Regions from separate parts of the Streptomyces sp. NPDC005805 genome, predicted to be linked through region 2. Evidence: riboswitches for the same ligand, from Rfam matches in the RefSeq annotation. Region 2 holds a riboswitch; the other holds the start of a gene.
The links. A riboswitch is a leader RNA that binds a small molecule or an ion and turns the genes downstream of it on or off. The one in region 2 is predicted to bind S-adenosylmethionine.
Positions count from the first base shown of each region.

Region 1: linked by a shared signal. The riboswitch ahead of ABZ457_RS12140 (aminotransferase class V-fold PLP-dependent enzyme) and the one ahead of thrC (threonine synthase) in region 2 are both predicted to bind S-adenosylmethionine.

Region 1 is NZ_JBEXXN010000016.1:114,069-121,006, reverse strand. It holds gene ABZ457_RS12165 (heme-copper oxidase subunit III) at 1-490, shown strand, start outside; gene ABZ457_RS12160 (c-type cytochrome) at 583-1,392, shown strand; gene ABZ457_RS12155 (Rieske 2Fe-2S domain-containing protein) at 1,389-2,462, shown strand; gene ABZ457_RS12150 (ubiquinol-cytochrome c reductase cytochrome b subunit) at 2,459-4,084, shown strand; gene trpD (anthranilate phosphoribosyltransferase) at 4,231-5,295, shown strand; SAM riboswitch class IV at 5,403-5,520, shown strand; gene ABZ457_RS12140 (aminotransferase class V-fold PLP-dependent enzyme) at 5,617-6,938, shown strand, end outside.
Region 2 is NZ_JBEXXN010000060.1:40,942-47,879, reverse strand. It holds gene ABZ457_RS25970 (glucosyl-3-phosphoglycerate synthase) at 1-908, opposite strand, end outside; SAM riboswitch class I at 1,028-1,172, shown strand; gene thrC (threonine synthase) at 1,166-2,518, shown strand; gene ABZ457_RS25960 (MoaD/ThiS family protein) at 2,515-2,790, shown strand; gene ABZ457_RS25955 (cold-shock protein) at 3,257-3,460, shown strand; gene groL (chaperonin GroEL) at 3,807-5,429, shown strand; gene ABZ457_RS25945 (Uma2 family endonuclease) at 5,580-6,158, opposite strand; gene ABZ457_RS25940 (hypothetical protein) at 6,215-6,938, opposite strand, start outside.

The DNA.
Region 1 (6,938 bases), on a different contig from region 2:
CGCGATGTACTTCACCCTGCGATCGGTGACAGGTCCCGAGTTCTGGTCCGAGAAGGCGGACACGCTCAACCTCCCGTTCTCGGCGACCAACACCACGATCCTGGTGCTCTCCTCCCTCACCTGCCAGCTCGGCGTCTTCGCCGCTGAGCGGGGCGATGTGAAGAAGCTCCGGACGTGGTTCATCGTCACGTTCGTGATGGGTGCGATCTTCATCGGAGGCCAGGTCTTCGAGTACACCGAGCTGGTCAAGCACGAGGGCCTCTCGCTCTCGTCCGACCCGTACGGCTCCGTGTTCTACCTGACCACCGGCTTCCACGGCCTGCACGTGACGGGTGGCCTCATCGCCTTCCTCCTGGTGCTCGCCAGGACGTACGCGGCCAGGAGATTCACCCACGAGCAGGCAACCGCCGCCATCGTCGTGTCCTACTACTGGCACTTCGTCGATGTCGTCTGGATCGGCCTCTTCGCCACGATCTACCTGATCAAGTAATCCGGCGAGGCGCGCCGGCCCGGAGCCGGGCGGCCCGCAGCAGACACAGTCCAGAAGCATCGACGCAGAAGATCCTGACACCGGGGTAATCCGTGAAAAAGCTCTCCGTACGACGACGCCATCCGCTGGCGGCGGTCGTCGTCCTACTCCTCGCGCTGGCGGCCACTGGGGGGCTGTACGCCGCGTTCGCACCCGCGGACAAGGCGCAGGCCAATGAAACCGCCCAGTCCCTCGCCATCAAGGAGGGCCAGAAGCTCTACACCGTGGGCTGCGCAAGCTGCCACGGAACCGGCGGTCAGGGCACCAGCGACGGTCCCTCCCTGGTCGGCGTGGGCTCCGCCGCGGTCGACTTCCAGGTCGGCACCGGCCGTATGCCCGCCCAGCAGCCCGGCGCGCAGGTGCCGAAGAAGAAGAACATCTACTCCCAGAAGGAGATCGACCAGCTCGCCGCTTACGTCGCCTCCCTGGGAGCGGGTCCGATCACTCCGACCAAGGAGCAGTACGACCCGTCCGGAGCGGACATCGCCAACGGCGGTGAGCTGTTCCGCACCAACTGCGCCCAGTGCCACAACTTCACCGGCAAGGGCGGCGCGCTCACCACGGGCAAGTACGCCCCGGACCTGAACGGCGTCAGCCCGAAGCACCTGTACGAGGCCATGCAGACGGGCCCGCAGAACATGCCGTCCTTCCCCGACGGGGTCATGCCCGAGCAGGAGAAGCGCGACATCATCGCCTACGTCAAGGCCGTCAACAGTGAGGACACCCCCTCCCCGGGCGGCTTCGGCCTCGGCGGTATCGGCCCGGTGGCCGAGGGTCTGTTCGGCTGGATCTTCGGTCTGGGCTCGCTGATCGCTGTTGCCATCTGGGTTGCGGCCCACACCGCTAAGGCCAAGAAGTCATGAGTAGCCAAGAGAATTCAGAAGAGAACCTGCCGGCAGGGCAGGGCACCGCGCACGACGCGGCACACGGTGGCGGCACCGCCGTCGCGCAGCACGACGACCCCTTCGCCGATCCGGGACTGCCGGCCCACAAGCCGCGCATCCAGGACATCGACGAGCGGGCGGCCAAGCGCTCCGAGCGCACCGTGGCCCTGATGTTCACGCTGTCGATGCTCGCCACGATCGGCTTCATCGCCTCGTTCGTGATCTTCCCCATCGACAAGAACATCTACGTCTGGCCGATCGGCCTTGTCGGCGCGCTGAACCTGTCGCTGGGGCTGACGCTGGGTCTGGCGCTCTTCCTCATCGGCGCGGGCGCCGTCCACTGGGCGCGCACCCTGATGTCCGACGTCGAGGTGGCCGACGACCGGCACCCGATCGAGGCCGCCCCCGAGGTCAAGGCCAAGGTCCTGTCGGACTTCGCGGACGGCGCGCGCGAGTCGGCCCTCGGCCGCCGCAAGCTGATCCGCAACACCATGTTCGGCGCGCTGGCCATGGTGCCGCTCTCCGGTGTGGTGCTGCTGCGCGAGCTGGGCCCGCTGCCCGAGGACAAGCTCCGCAAGACCCTGTGGGCCAAGGGCAAGCTGCTCATCAACATGAACACCAATGAGCCGCTGCGTCCCGAGGACGTGGTCGTCGGCTCCCTGACCTTCGTCAAGCCCGAGGGTCTGGAGGAGTCCAACCACAACTTCAACAACGAGATCGCCAAGGCCGCCGTGATGATCGTCCGGATCCAGCCGGAGGAGATCAAGGACAAGCGCGAGCTCGAGTGGTCGCACGAGGGCATCGTCGCCTACTCGAAGATCTGCACCCACGTCGGCTGCCCGGTCAGCCTGTACGAGCAGCAGACGCACCACGTCCTCTGCCCGTGCCACCAGTCCACCTTCGACCTCTCCGACGGCGCCCGCGTCATCTTCGGTCCGGCCGGTCACCCCCTTCCGCAGCTGCGGATCGGTGTGAACGCCGAGGGCAACCTCGAGGCGCTCGGCGACTTCGAAGAGCCCGTCGGTCCTGCCTTCTGGGAGCGCGGATGAGCACTGCGACAGACACACGCAAAAAGGCACCCGCCGGCGAGAAGGTCGCCGACTGGGCCGACGGCCGGCTCGGGATCTACTCCCTGGCCAAGGCCAACATGCGGAAGATCTTCCCGGACCACTGGTCCTTCATGCTGGGTGAGATCTGCCTCTACAGCTTCATCATCATCATCCTCACGGGTGTGTATCTGACGCTGTTCTTCCACCCGAGCATGAACGAGATCGAGTACCACGGCTCGTACGTGCCGATGCAGGGCATCCGCATGACCGAGGCGTACGCCTCGACCCTGGACATCAGCTTCGACGTCCGCGGCGGTCTGCTCATCCGGCAGATCCACCACTGGGCCGCGCTGATCTTCCTCGCGGGCATGTTCGTGCACATGATGCGCGTCTTCTTCACGGGCGCGTTCCGCAAGCCGCGTGAGATCAACTGGCTGTTCGGCTTCCTGCTGTTCGTCCTGGGCATGTTCACCGGTTTCACCGGCTACTCGCTCCCGGACGACCTGCTCTCCGGTACCGGTGTCCGCTTCACGCAGGGCGCGATCCTGTCGGTGCCGATCGTCGGCACCTACATCTCGATGTTCCTGTTCGGCGGGGAGTTCCCGGGCCACGACATCATCGCCCGGTTCTACTCGATCCACATCCTGCTGCTGCCGGGCATCATGCTCGGCCTCGTGGTGGCACACCTGATCCTGGTCTTCTACCACAAGCACACGCAGTTCCCCGGGCCCGGCAAGACGAACAAGAACGTCGTCGGCATGCCGCTGCTGCCGGTCTACATGGCCAAGGCCGGAGGCTTCTTCTTCCTGGTCTTCGGTCTGATCGCGATCATCTCCGCGCTGTTCACGATCAACCCGATCTGGGCGCTCGGCCCCTACCGGCCGGACCAGGTGTCCACCGGCGCCCAGCCCGACTGGTACATGGGCTTCGCCGAGGGTCTGATCCGTGTGATGCCCGGCTGGGAGATCAACCTCTGGGGCCACACCCTGGTCCTGGGTGTGTTCATCCCGCTGGTGATCTTCGGTGTGGTGCTCGGCGCGATCGCGATGTACCCGTTCATCGAGTCCTGGATCACCGGCGACAAGCGCGAGCACCACATCCTGGACCGCCCGCGCAACGCCCCGACGCGCACCGCCCTCGGTGTCGCCTGGGTCGTCGGCTACGTGATCATGCTGCTGGGTGGCGGAAACGACATCTTCGCGACGCACTTCCATATGTCGATCAACGCGATCACCTGGTTCGTCCGGATCACGTACTTCGTCGGACCGGTCCTCGCGTTCATCATCACCAAGCGGATCTGCCTGGGTCTGCAGCGGCGCGACAAGGAGAAGGTGCTGCACGGGCGCGAGTCCGGCATCATCAAGCGCCTGCCGCACGGTGAGTTCGTCGAGATCCACGAGCCGCTGTCGGCCGAGGCCCGCTACGCCCTGGTCGCGCACGACCAGTACAAGCCGGCCGAGCTCGGTCCCGAGGTCGACGAGAACGGCGTCCGCCGCAAGATCGGGCGGATGGAGAAGCTGCGCGTGAAGCTCAGCAAGGGCTACTACGGCGAGAACAACCAGATCGCCAAGCCCACGGTCGAGGAGTACAAGGAGATCACCGAGGGCCACGGCCACCACTGATCCCCTGAACCTCCGCTGACCCGGAGTCGCCACCGCGAGGGCCCCGTCCGTACGCCGGACGGGGCCCTTCGCGCTGCCGTCGCCTGGATAGGGTGGAGACCTCTTTCCCCGACGGCCCCCGGCCCCCGGACCCCCTGGAGCGGACCATGAACGCATCGACCCCGGACGGCGGCGACAGCGTGGCGGACCTCTCCTGGCCCGTCGTGCTGAACGCCCTCCTCGACAACCGCGACCAGAGCGCCGACGCGACCGCCTGGGCCATGGACCGCATCCTGCGGGGCGAGGCCAGCGACGCGCAGATCGCCGGATTCGCCACCGCCCTGCGCGCCAAGGGCGAGACGGTCCAGGAGATCACCGGCCTGGTGCGGACCATGTACGCGCACGCCAATCTGATCGACGTGCCCGGGGCCACCGTCGACATCGTCGGCACCGGCGGGGACGGCGCGAAGACGGTCAACATCTCCACCATGTCCGCGATCGTGGTGGCCGGCACCGGAGCCAAGGTGGTCAAGCACGGCAACCGGGCCGCCTCTTCCGCGAGCGGGGCCTCCGACGTGCTGGAGAAGCTGGGCGTCAACCTCGATCTCACCCCCCACCGGGTGGCGCAGGTCGCCGACGAGGCCGGGATCACCTTCTGCTTCGCGGTGAAGTTCCACCCCGCCCTGCGGCATGTCGCCACCGCCCGCAAGGAGCTGGGCATCCGCACGGTCTTCAACTTCCTCGGCCCGCTCACCAACCCGGCCCGGGTGCGGGCCCAGGCCACCGGTGTCGCCGACGCCCGGATGGCGCCGATCCTCGCCGGGGTCCTCGCCGAACGCGGCTCCTCCGCGCTCGTCTTCCGCGGCGACGACGGACTGGACGAGCTGACCACCACCGCCACCTCCAAGGTGTGGGTGGTCCGGGACGGGGCCGTGCGCGAGGAGACCTTCGACCCCCGGGACATCGGCATCGAGCTGGTGCCCGTGGAGGCGCTGCGCGGCGCCGACGCGTCCTACAACGCGGATGTGGCCCGCCGGCTGCTGGGCGGCGAGACCGGGCCGGTGCGCGAGGCGGTGCTGCTCAACTCCGCGGCGGCCCTGGCCGCTCTGGAGCCCACGGACGGCAGTCTGAACGAGCAGCTCGCGGCCGGTGTCGCACGGGCCGCGCAGTCCATCGACTCGGGCGCGGCGCGGGCGGCCCTGGAGCGCTGGGTGGCGCTGAGCAACGCGTAGGCGCGGCGCGGCCGTTGGGCCGTGACCGGGAGCGGTACGGGGAGCGGGGTCCGGATGCTGGACCCCGCTCTTGCGTTGTGGGCGGTCTGTGGCAGGATGCTTGCCAAGGTCATGAGTGACAGCGACTACGGCCCCGGCCCGCTGTCCGGCAACCCTCCGTCCGTGGCGGGGTGCCCCGGGTGAAGACCAGGCCGCAGGCAGCGAGGTCTGCGGCAAGCGCGGACCCCTCACGGCTCTGGGGTCCTGGTCCCGAGGAGCTGTCCCGTGCGCCCTGACGCCACCGCCGCCGTTTCGACCGTCGCCCCCGCCGCCTCCGCCGTTGTGCCCGCGCCCGCCGCCGCCACCGACGCCGAGCCCTGCTGCGCGGCCCCGCTGCCCGTCCTCGGCGGGGACGTCACCGTCCCGCTGGTGACCGGCGGCGAGGTCGCCTACGCGGCCCTGGACTACGCGGCCAGCGCCCCCGCCCTCCAGCGCGTCTGGGACGACGTCGCCGCGTACGCCCCCTACTACGGCAGCGTCCACCGGGGCGCCGGATACCTCTCGCAGCTCTCCACCGAGCTGTTCGAGACCAGCCGCACCACGGTCGCCGAGTTCCTCGACTGCCGGGAGGACGACCAGGTCGTCTTCACCCGCTCCACCACCGACTCCCTCAACCTCCTCGCCGGGGCCCTGCCCGCCGACTGCCAGGTCTTCGTCTTCGAGACCGAGCACCACGCCTCCCTGCTGCCGTGGCGGGACGCCCGGGTGACCTTCCTGGACGCGCCCCGCACCCCCGGCGAGGCCGTGCGGACCCTGGAGCACGCCCTCGCCGACCGCGACCCCTACGGCCCGGCGCTGGTCTGCGTCACCGGGGCGTCCAACGTCACCGGTGAGCTGTGGCCGGTGAAGGAGCTGGCCGCCGCCGCCCATGCGCACGGCTCCCGGATCGTCCTGGACGCGGCCCAGCTCGCGCCCCACCACCCGGTGTCGGTCCGCGAACTGGACGTGGACTGGGTCGCGTTCTCCGGGCACAAGCTGTACGCGCCCTTCGGCTCCGGTGTCCTCGCCGGGCGCTCCGACTGGCTGCGGGAGGCGGAGCCGTACCTCGCGGGCGGTGGCGCCTCGCGCACGGTGTCCCGGCGGGAGGACGGCGGGGTGGACGTCGAGTGGCACACCACCGCCGCCCGCCACGAGGCCGGTTCGCCCAATGTCATCGGCGTCTACGCGATCGCCTCCGCCTGCAAGGCCCTCACCGAGGCCGGGTTCGACACCCTGGTGGAGCGGGAGCGGCACCTGATCGACACCGTGCGGGCCGGGCTCGCCGAGGTGCCCGAGGTGCGGGTGCTCTCCCTCTTCGGGGACGACGCGCCCCGGGTCGGTGTGATCTCCTTCGTCGTCGACGGCTGGAACAGCTCCCACTTCGCGGCCGCGCTCTCCGCCGAGTACGGGATCGGGGTGCGGGACGGGCTGTTCTGCGCGCACCCCCTGGTGCGCACCCTGCTCGGCGGCGAGCCCGGGGACACCGGCGAGTGCGGCGCCCCCGAGGCCGCGCCCGGAGAACGGTCCCTGAACGCGATCCGGGTGAGCTTCGGGGCGGGCACGCCCGACGAGCATGTGCGGCGCTTCGTCGCGGCGGTCAAGGAGCTGGTGCGCGACGGCGCCCG
Region 2 (6,938 bases):
TCCTCCGTGTCCACCGCGTACGTCCGCGGCACGAACCCGTCCTCCGCACGCTCGAACTGGGTGATCGAGGGGCGCACCAAGTGGCCCCGGGCCAGGCGCAGTTGGGCGGTCCGGTAGATCGTCGCCGCCATCCGGCCCAGCGCCCGGCCGTCCTGGTGGCGGTGCTTGCGGGTGCCGACGTCCACCTGGGCCAGGGCGTCCAGGCCGACCGTGCCGAGCGCGTCCACCAGCAGCCCCAGCTCCACCCCGTAGCCCACCGGGAACGGCAGCTGCTCCAGCAGCGAGCGGCGGGCCGCGTACTCACCGCCGAGGGGCTGGACGAAGCCGGCCAGCTGCGGCCAGTGCAGATTGAGCAGCGGCCGGGCCACCAGCTCGGTCACCCGCCCGCCCTGGCCCGGCTCGGCGCCGAGCGGCCGGTCGTGCATCGCCTTGACGAAGTGCACGTCCGGCTCGGTGAGCAGGGGGCCGACGGTCCCGGTGACGAAGTCCGCGGAGAAGTCGCGCAGATCGGCGTCGACGAAGCAGACCACGTCCCCGCCGGTGACCAGCAGGGACCGCCACAGCACCTCGCCCTTGCCGGGCACGGCCGGCAGCCGGGGCAGGATCGCGTCCCGGTGGACCACCCGCGCGCCCGCCGCCGCCGCGACCTCGGCGGTGCGGTCGGCCGAGCCGGAGTCCACGACCACCAGCTCATCCACGAGCGGCACCGCGTCCGTCATCAGCTCCTCGCGGATGACGGTGACGATCTCGCCGACCGTCTCCTCCTCGTTCAGCGCGGGGAGGACGACGCTGACCGTGGTGCCCCGCCGGCCGGACGTGCCCTGCTTGGCGGCGATCAGCCGGTCCAGCGGGCGGTCGGCCACCGTCCAGGACCGCCGGGCCAGCCAGCGCTCCACCTCTTCCAGCACGTGATCTCCATCTCGCGGATCGGACGACCGTCTCGGACCGTCCGGGGGTTCGGTTACAGTCTTGAACAACGCGGATGACCGTCGCATGTCGGGGTCGTTCCGTTCGGACAATCGAATACCGCTCATCCAGAGGGGCAGAGGGAAACGGCCCGTTGAAGCCCCGGCAACCCTCCAGCCGGTCTCGTTCACCACGAAGCGAGGCTCCCGGCTAGGGAAGGTGCCAAATCCGTCTCATGGCGAGATGCGCCATGAGGAAGATGAGGAGAAAGGGCCTCGCCTCCATGGCTGCACAGACCGTCGCGACCTCCACGGACGCCGCTTCCGACGCCACCTCCGCCACCGCTTCCCGGGCCGGCGCCGTCGACCTCGGACCCGCCGCCGGGCTCTCCTGCCGCGAGTGCGGCGAGCGCTTCGACCTCGGCCCGATCTTCGCCTGCGAAGCCTGTTTCGGGCCGCTCGAAGTCGCGTACGACATCCCGAGCGGCGACCCGGAAGCGCTGCGCAAGCAGATCGAGAACGGCCCCGAGAACATCTGGCGCTACGCGCCCCTGCTGCCCGTCCCCGCCGACGTGGCCGGCAAGCCGAACCTGAACCCGGGCTGGACCAAGCTCGTGCGGGCCGACAACCTCGCCCGCGAGCTGGGCGTCGAGCCCGGCAGGCTGCACGTCAAGGACGACTCCGGCAACCCGACGCACTCCTTCAAGGACCGGGTCGTCGCCCAGGCCCTGGAGGCCGCCCGCGCCTTCGGCTACACCACCCTCTCCTGCTCCTCCACCGGCAACCTCGCGGGCGCGGTCGGCGCCGCGGCGGCCCGGGCCGGCTTCCGCTCCTGCGTGTTCATCCCGCACGACCTGGAGCAGGGCAAGGTCGTCATGGCCGCCGTCTACGGCGGTGAACTCGTCGGCATCGAGGGCAACTACGACGACGTCAACCGCTTCTGCTCCGAGCTCATCGGCGACCCGGCCGGCGAGGGCTGGGGCTTCGTCAACGTCAACCTGCGCCCGTACTACGCGGAGGGCTCCAAGACCCTCGCGTACGAGATCTGCGAGCAGCTCGGGTGGGAGATCCCGGACCAGATCGTCATCCCGATCGCGTCCGGCTCCCAGCTCACCAAGATCGACAAGGGGATCCAGGAGCTGATCGGGCTGGGGCTCGTCGAGGACAAGCCGTACAAGGTCTTCGGCGCCCAGGCCGAGGGCTGCTCCCCGGTCTCCGTCGCCTTCAAGGCGGGCCACGACGTGGTCCGGCCGCAGAAGCCGGACACCATCGCCAAGTCCCTGGCGATCGGCAACCCGGCCGACGGACCGTATGTGCTGGACATCTGCCGACGCACCGGCGGCGCGGTCGAGGACGTCACGGACGAGGAGATCGTCGACGCGATCAAGCTGCTCGCCCGCACGGAGGGCGTGTTCACGGAGACCGCGGGCGGGGTGACCCTCGGCGTGGCCAAGAAGCTGATCGAGGCCGGTCTCATCGACCCGTCCCTGACGACGGTCGTCGTCAACACGGGTGACGGCCTCAAGACCCTCGACGCGGTCGCCCCCACGACGGGTATGACCGCTGTCATCCGACCCAACCTGGACTCTTTCCGAGAGGCTGGCCTCGCATGAGCGTCAACGTCCGCATCCCCACCATCCTGCGCACCTACACGGGCGGGCAGGCCGAGGTCCCGGCCGAGGGCGCGACCCTCGCCGAGGTCATCGCCGACCTGGAGAAGAACCACACGGGTATCGCCGCGCGCGTCCTGGACGACCAGGGCAAGCTGCGCCGCTTCGTGAACGTGTACGTGAACGACGACGACGTGCGCTTCGAGCAGGGCCTGGAGACGGCGACGCCGGACGGCGCGGGCGTCTCCATCATCCCGGCGGTGGCCGGCGGCTGAGCCGACGGGGCCGGCACGGGGCCGTCCGGCCTCGGGGCCGGCCCGGGCGTTTCGTGCGCAACGCCCGTGAGTTACCCGGAGTTACCTGGATCGCCCTTTCCGCGAGCTAAGCGGAGGGGGCGATTCTGCATGGTTAGGCGCGGTAGAGTCTGGGAAACCCCGGCCGCGCAGCGGGAGAGCATTTGAGCCGCACCGCAAGAAAGCGGCCAAACTCTGCGATCGAATTGCCTCAATAGTGCCGCTTTGTCGGGCCCGACTTGCCCCGGAATTCAGCGGATTGGTACGGATCGAACGATCGGTCCTGCCTGGATTTCTCGTCCGATTGACCTGTTGCAGAGGGCAGTTGTGCAGATACATTCAGCCGCGGTCGACGCGTTCCGGCGCACACCCCTCCTGTCGGGGTGAGGTCTGACCCGGGTCCGCGAAGTGCGGTCCTGCGCAAGGGCCAGTAATAGGGGAGTTAGGCATGGCTCAGGGCACCGTCAAGTGGTTCAACGCGGAGAAGGGGTACGGCTTCATCGCGGTCGACGGTGGTGCGGATGTTTTCGTCCACTACAGCGCGATTCAGATGGACGGATACCGCACCCTTGAAGAGGGTCAGCGGGTCGAGTTCGAGATCTCGCAGGGCCAGAAGGGTCCGCAGGCGGACATGGTCAAGCTCGCCGTCTGATCCGACTGATCCAGGCGCGTTCGGCCACCGACGCACTCACGCCGAGGGGCCCGCATCCCGACCACCGGGATGCGGGCCCCTCGCGCATGCCCGCGCCCACCCGCCGCCCTCCATGGTCTTCGAAGGCGCTTGCACTCACCGGGGTCGAGTGCTAATCATTGGCGTTAGCACTCTCCGAGTGAGAGTGACAGAACTTGGATCGGGTCGGTGTGGCCCGCGGGCCGTGCGGGGCAAGGAACCGCAGGGCGCGCAGGCCGGCCGTCGCGGGCGCCGGACGCGATCCGATGCAATCCTCCCCCGTTGCCTTCGGCGCGGGGGGACCCACAGGTCCGGGAGGACACTTCACATGGCCAAGATCATCGCGTTCGACGAGGAGGCACGGCGCGGTCTCGAGCGCGGGATGAACCAGCTCGCCGACGCCGTCAAGGTCACCCTTGGTCCCAAGGGTCGCAACGTCGTCCTTGAGAAGAAGTGGGGCGCCCCCACGATCACCAACGATGGTGTCTCCATCGCCAAGGAGATCGAGCTCGAGGACCCGTACGAGAAGATCGGCGCCGAGCTGGTCAAGGAAGTCGCCAAGAAGACGGACGACGTCGCCGGTGACGGTACGACCACCGCGACCGTCCTCGCCCAGGCGCTCGTCCGCGAGGGTCTGCGCAACGTCGCCGCCGGCGCCAACCCGATGGCCCTGAAGCGCGGCATCGAGAAGGCCGTCGAGGCCGTCTCCGGTGCGCTGCTGGAGCAGGCGAAGGATGTCGAGACCAAGGAGCAGATCGCTTCCACGGCCTCCATCTCCGCCGCCGACACCCAGATCGGCGAGCTGATCGCCGAGGCCATGGACAAGGTCGGCAAGGAAGGCGTCATCACCGTCGAGGAGTCCCAGACCTTCGGTCTGGAGCTGGAGCTCACCGAGGGTATGCGCTTCGACAAGGGCTACATCTCGGCGTACTTCGCCACCGACATGGAGCGTATGGAGGCGTCCCTCGACGACCCGTACATCCTGATCGTCAACTCCAAGGTCAGCAACGTGAAGGACCTCCTTCCGCTGCTGGAGAAGGTCATGCAGTCCGGCAAGCCGCTGCTGATCATCGCCGAGGACGTCGAGGGCGAGGCCCTGTCGACCCTGGTCGTCAACAAGATCCGCGGCACCTTCAAGTCCGTCGCCGTCAAGGCCCCGGGCTTCGGCGACCGCCGCAAGGCCATGCTGAACGACATCGCCATCCTCACCGGCGGTACGGTCATCTCCGAGGAGGTCGGCCTCAAGCTGGAGAACGCCGGCCTGGACCTGCTGGGCCGCGCCCGCAAGGTCGTCATCACCAAGGACGAGACCACCATCGTCGACGGTGCCGGTGACAGCGACCAGGTCGCCGGTCGGGTCAACCAGATCCGCGCCGAGATCGAGAACAGCGACTCGGACTACGACCGCGAGAAGCTCCAGGAGCGCCTCGCGAAGCTGGCCGGCGGCGTGGCCGTCATCAAGGCCGGCGCCGCGACCGAGGTCGAGCTCAAGGAGCGCAAGCACCGCATCGAGGACGCCGTGCGCAACGCCAAGGCGGCCGTCGAGGAGGGCATCGTCGCCGGTGGTGGCGTGGCCCTGCTCCAGGCCTCCGCGGTCTTCGAGAAGCTGGAGCTGGACGGCGACGAGGCGACCGGCGCCAACGCCGTGAAGCTCGCGCTGGAGGCCCCGCTGAAGCAGATCGCCGTCAACGGTGGTCTCGAGGGCGGCGTCGTCGTGGAGAAGGTGCGCAACCTGGCCGTCGGCCACGGTCTGAACGCCGCGACCGGCGAGTACGTCGACATGATCGCCGAGGGCATCATCGACCCGGCGAAGGTGACGCGTTCCGCCCTGCAGAACGCGGCCTCCATCGCCGCGCTGTTCCTCACCACCGAGGCCGTCATCGCCGACAAGCCGGAGAAGGCCGCGGCCCCGGCCGGCGGCGGCATGCCGGGCGGTGACATGGACTTCTGATCCGGCTTCCGGATCGGACCCGTCCGCACGGACCGAGGGCGGCACCCCACAGGGGGTGCCGCCCTCGGGCGTTCCCGCGGCCCGGGTGCGGCGGGCTCTGTGCGCGTGCGTTCCCGATTCCGTTTCCGCAGGGGGCGTGCGGGCGGCCGGTCAGCCCGAGTAGTCCTTGAGCTTCTCGGTGTCGAGGGTGATGCCGACGGGGTCGGGGAGTTCGGCGGGTTTGCCATAGGGGTGGATGCGCACGAGTCGGTAGGTGCCGTCCTCGGGTTCGCTGTGGACGACGACGGTGCCCTTGTCCCGGTCGATCAGGAGGTAGACGGGGATGCCGGCCCCGGCGTAGCCGTCGCGCTTCTCGGTGCGGTCGCGGCGGTCGGTGTCGTAGTCGTGCGAGGTGACTTCCACGGTCATCAGCACGCCCTCCGGGCTGGACCACTCGCCGTGCCCGGCGAAGTGCCCCGTCTGGGCCAGAGCACCGTCCGGTCGGGCTCGGCCCTTGCGGTAGGCGCCGACGACCAGACCGCGCTCGGGATAGAGCGCGAGGTCGGGGCGGTGCTGCATGCACTGCCTCAGCAGCCACATGAGGATTTCTCCGTGGTCGCCGTCGGGCACCGGCTTGACCTCCAGTTTTCCGTTGATGAACTCGAGCCGCACCGTCTCCGGGGCATGGCGTTCGATCTCTTCGAAGTCCTCTGTGGACATCTGGGGCTTGTCGGCGGAAATCGGGGTCATGGCTTCGCCTCCTCGCCTCCATCGTGCCCTGCGCAAGGGGTGTTGGAGCTGAACGGTCACACGGGTGTCCTCTCCGGTGGGCGGCCGGCCGCCGCGCGGGCCTCGGCGGCGAGGGCGTGGACGCGGGCGGGCGGAAGGGCGGGCGGTGGGTCCATGCGCGGTACGCCACGGCAGCGGTCGCACAGTCCCCGCCGCAACGTCACCCCCGCGCCCGGCGGGCGGCCGCACTCGGAGCACTCCAGGATGCGGGGCCGGTCCGGCCGGGGCGGGGGTGGCGGGGGTGCGGGCGGGAGTTTGTCGCGCAGGCGGCGGCGGACGAGCGCGGCCGGGTGGTGGACGGGTACGGGCAGCCCGACCGTCAGCGCGTGCAGCACCTGACGCTCGGTCGCGTCCCGCGAGAACCACTCCTCCACCAGCGGCGCGAGGAGGGTGCAGTCCAGGTGCGAGAGGGACAGCACCGGGTTCTCCCGCCCGAGCGCGGCGAGCAGGATGTACGCCCGGGAGCGGGTGGGCCGGGGCGGACGCGACTCGGCCGTCCCGGCCGGAAGCTCGCCCTTGGCGTACGCGTCCCACCAGGCGTCGTTTCGTGGTGTGCGTGACCACCATGTGCGGGTCACCCACAGGGTGGAACCCGACTCCGACGTCACCGCTTCCAGCCCGCGTCGCAGATGCCCTGCCGCGACCAGGGCCCGCAGCGCGCTGCCGACCGCCGTCTGCCCGTACACGGTGTACTTGGCCAGCGTCTTCAGGGAGATGTCATCGTTGTCGCGCCGCCGGTCG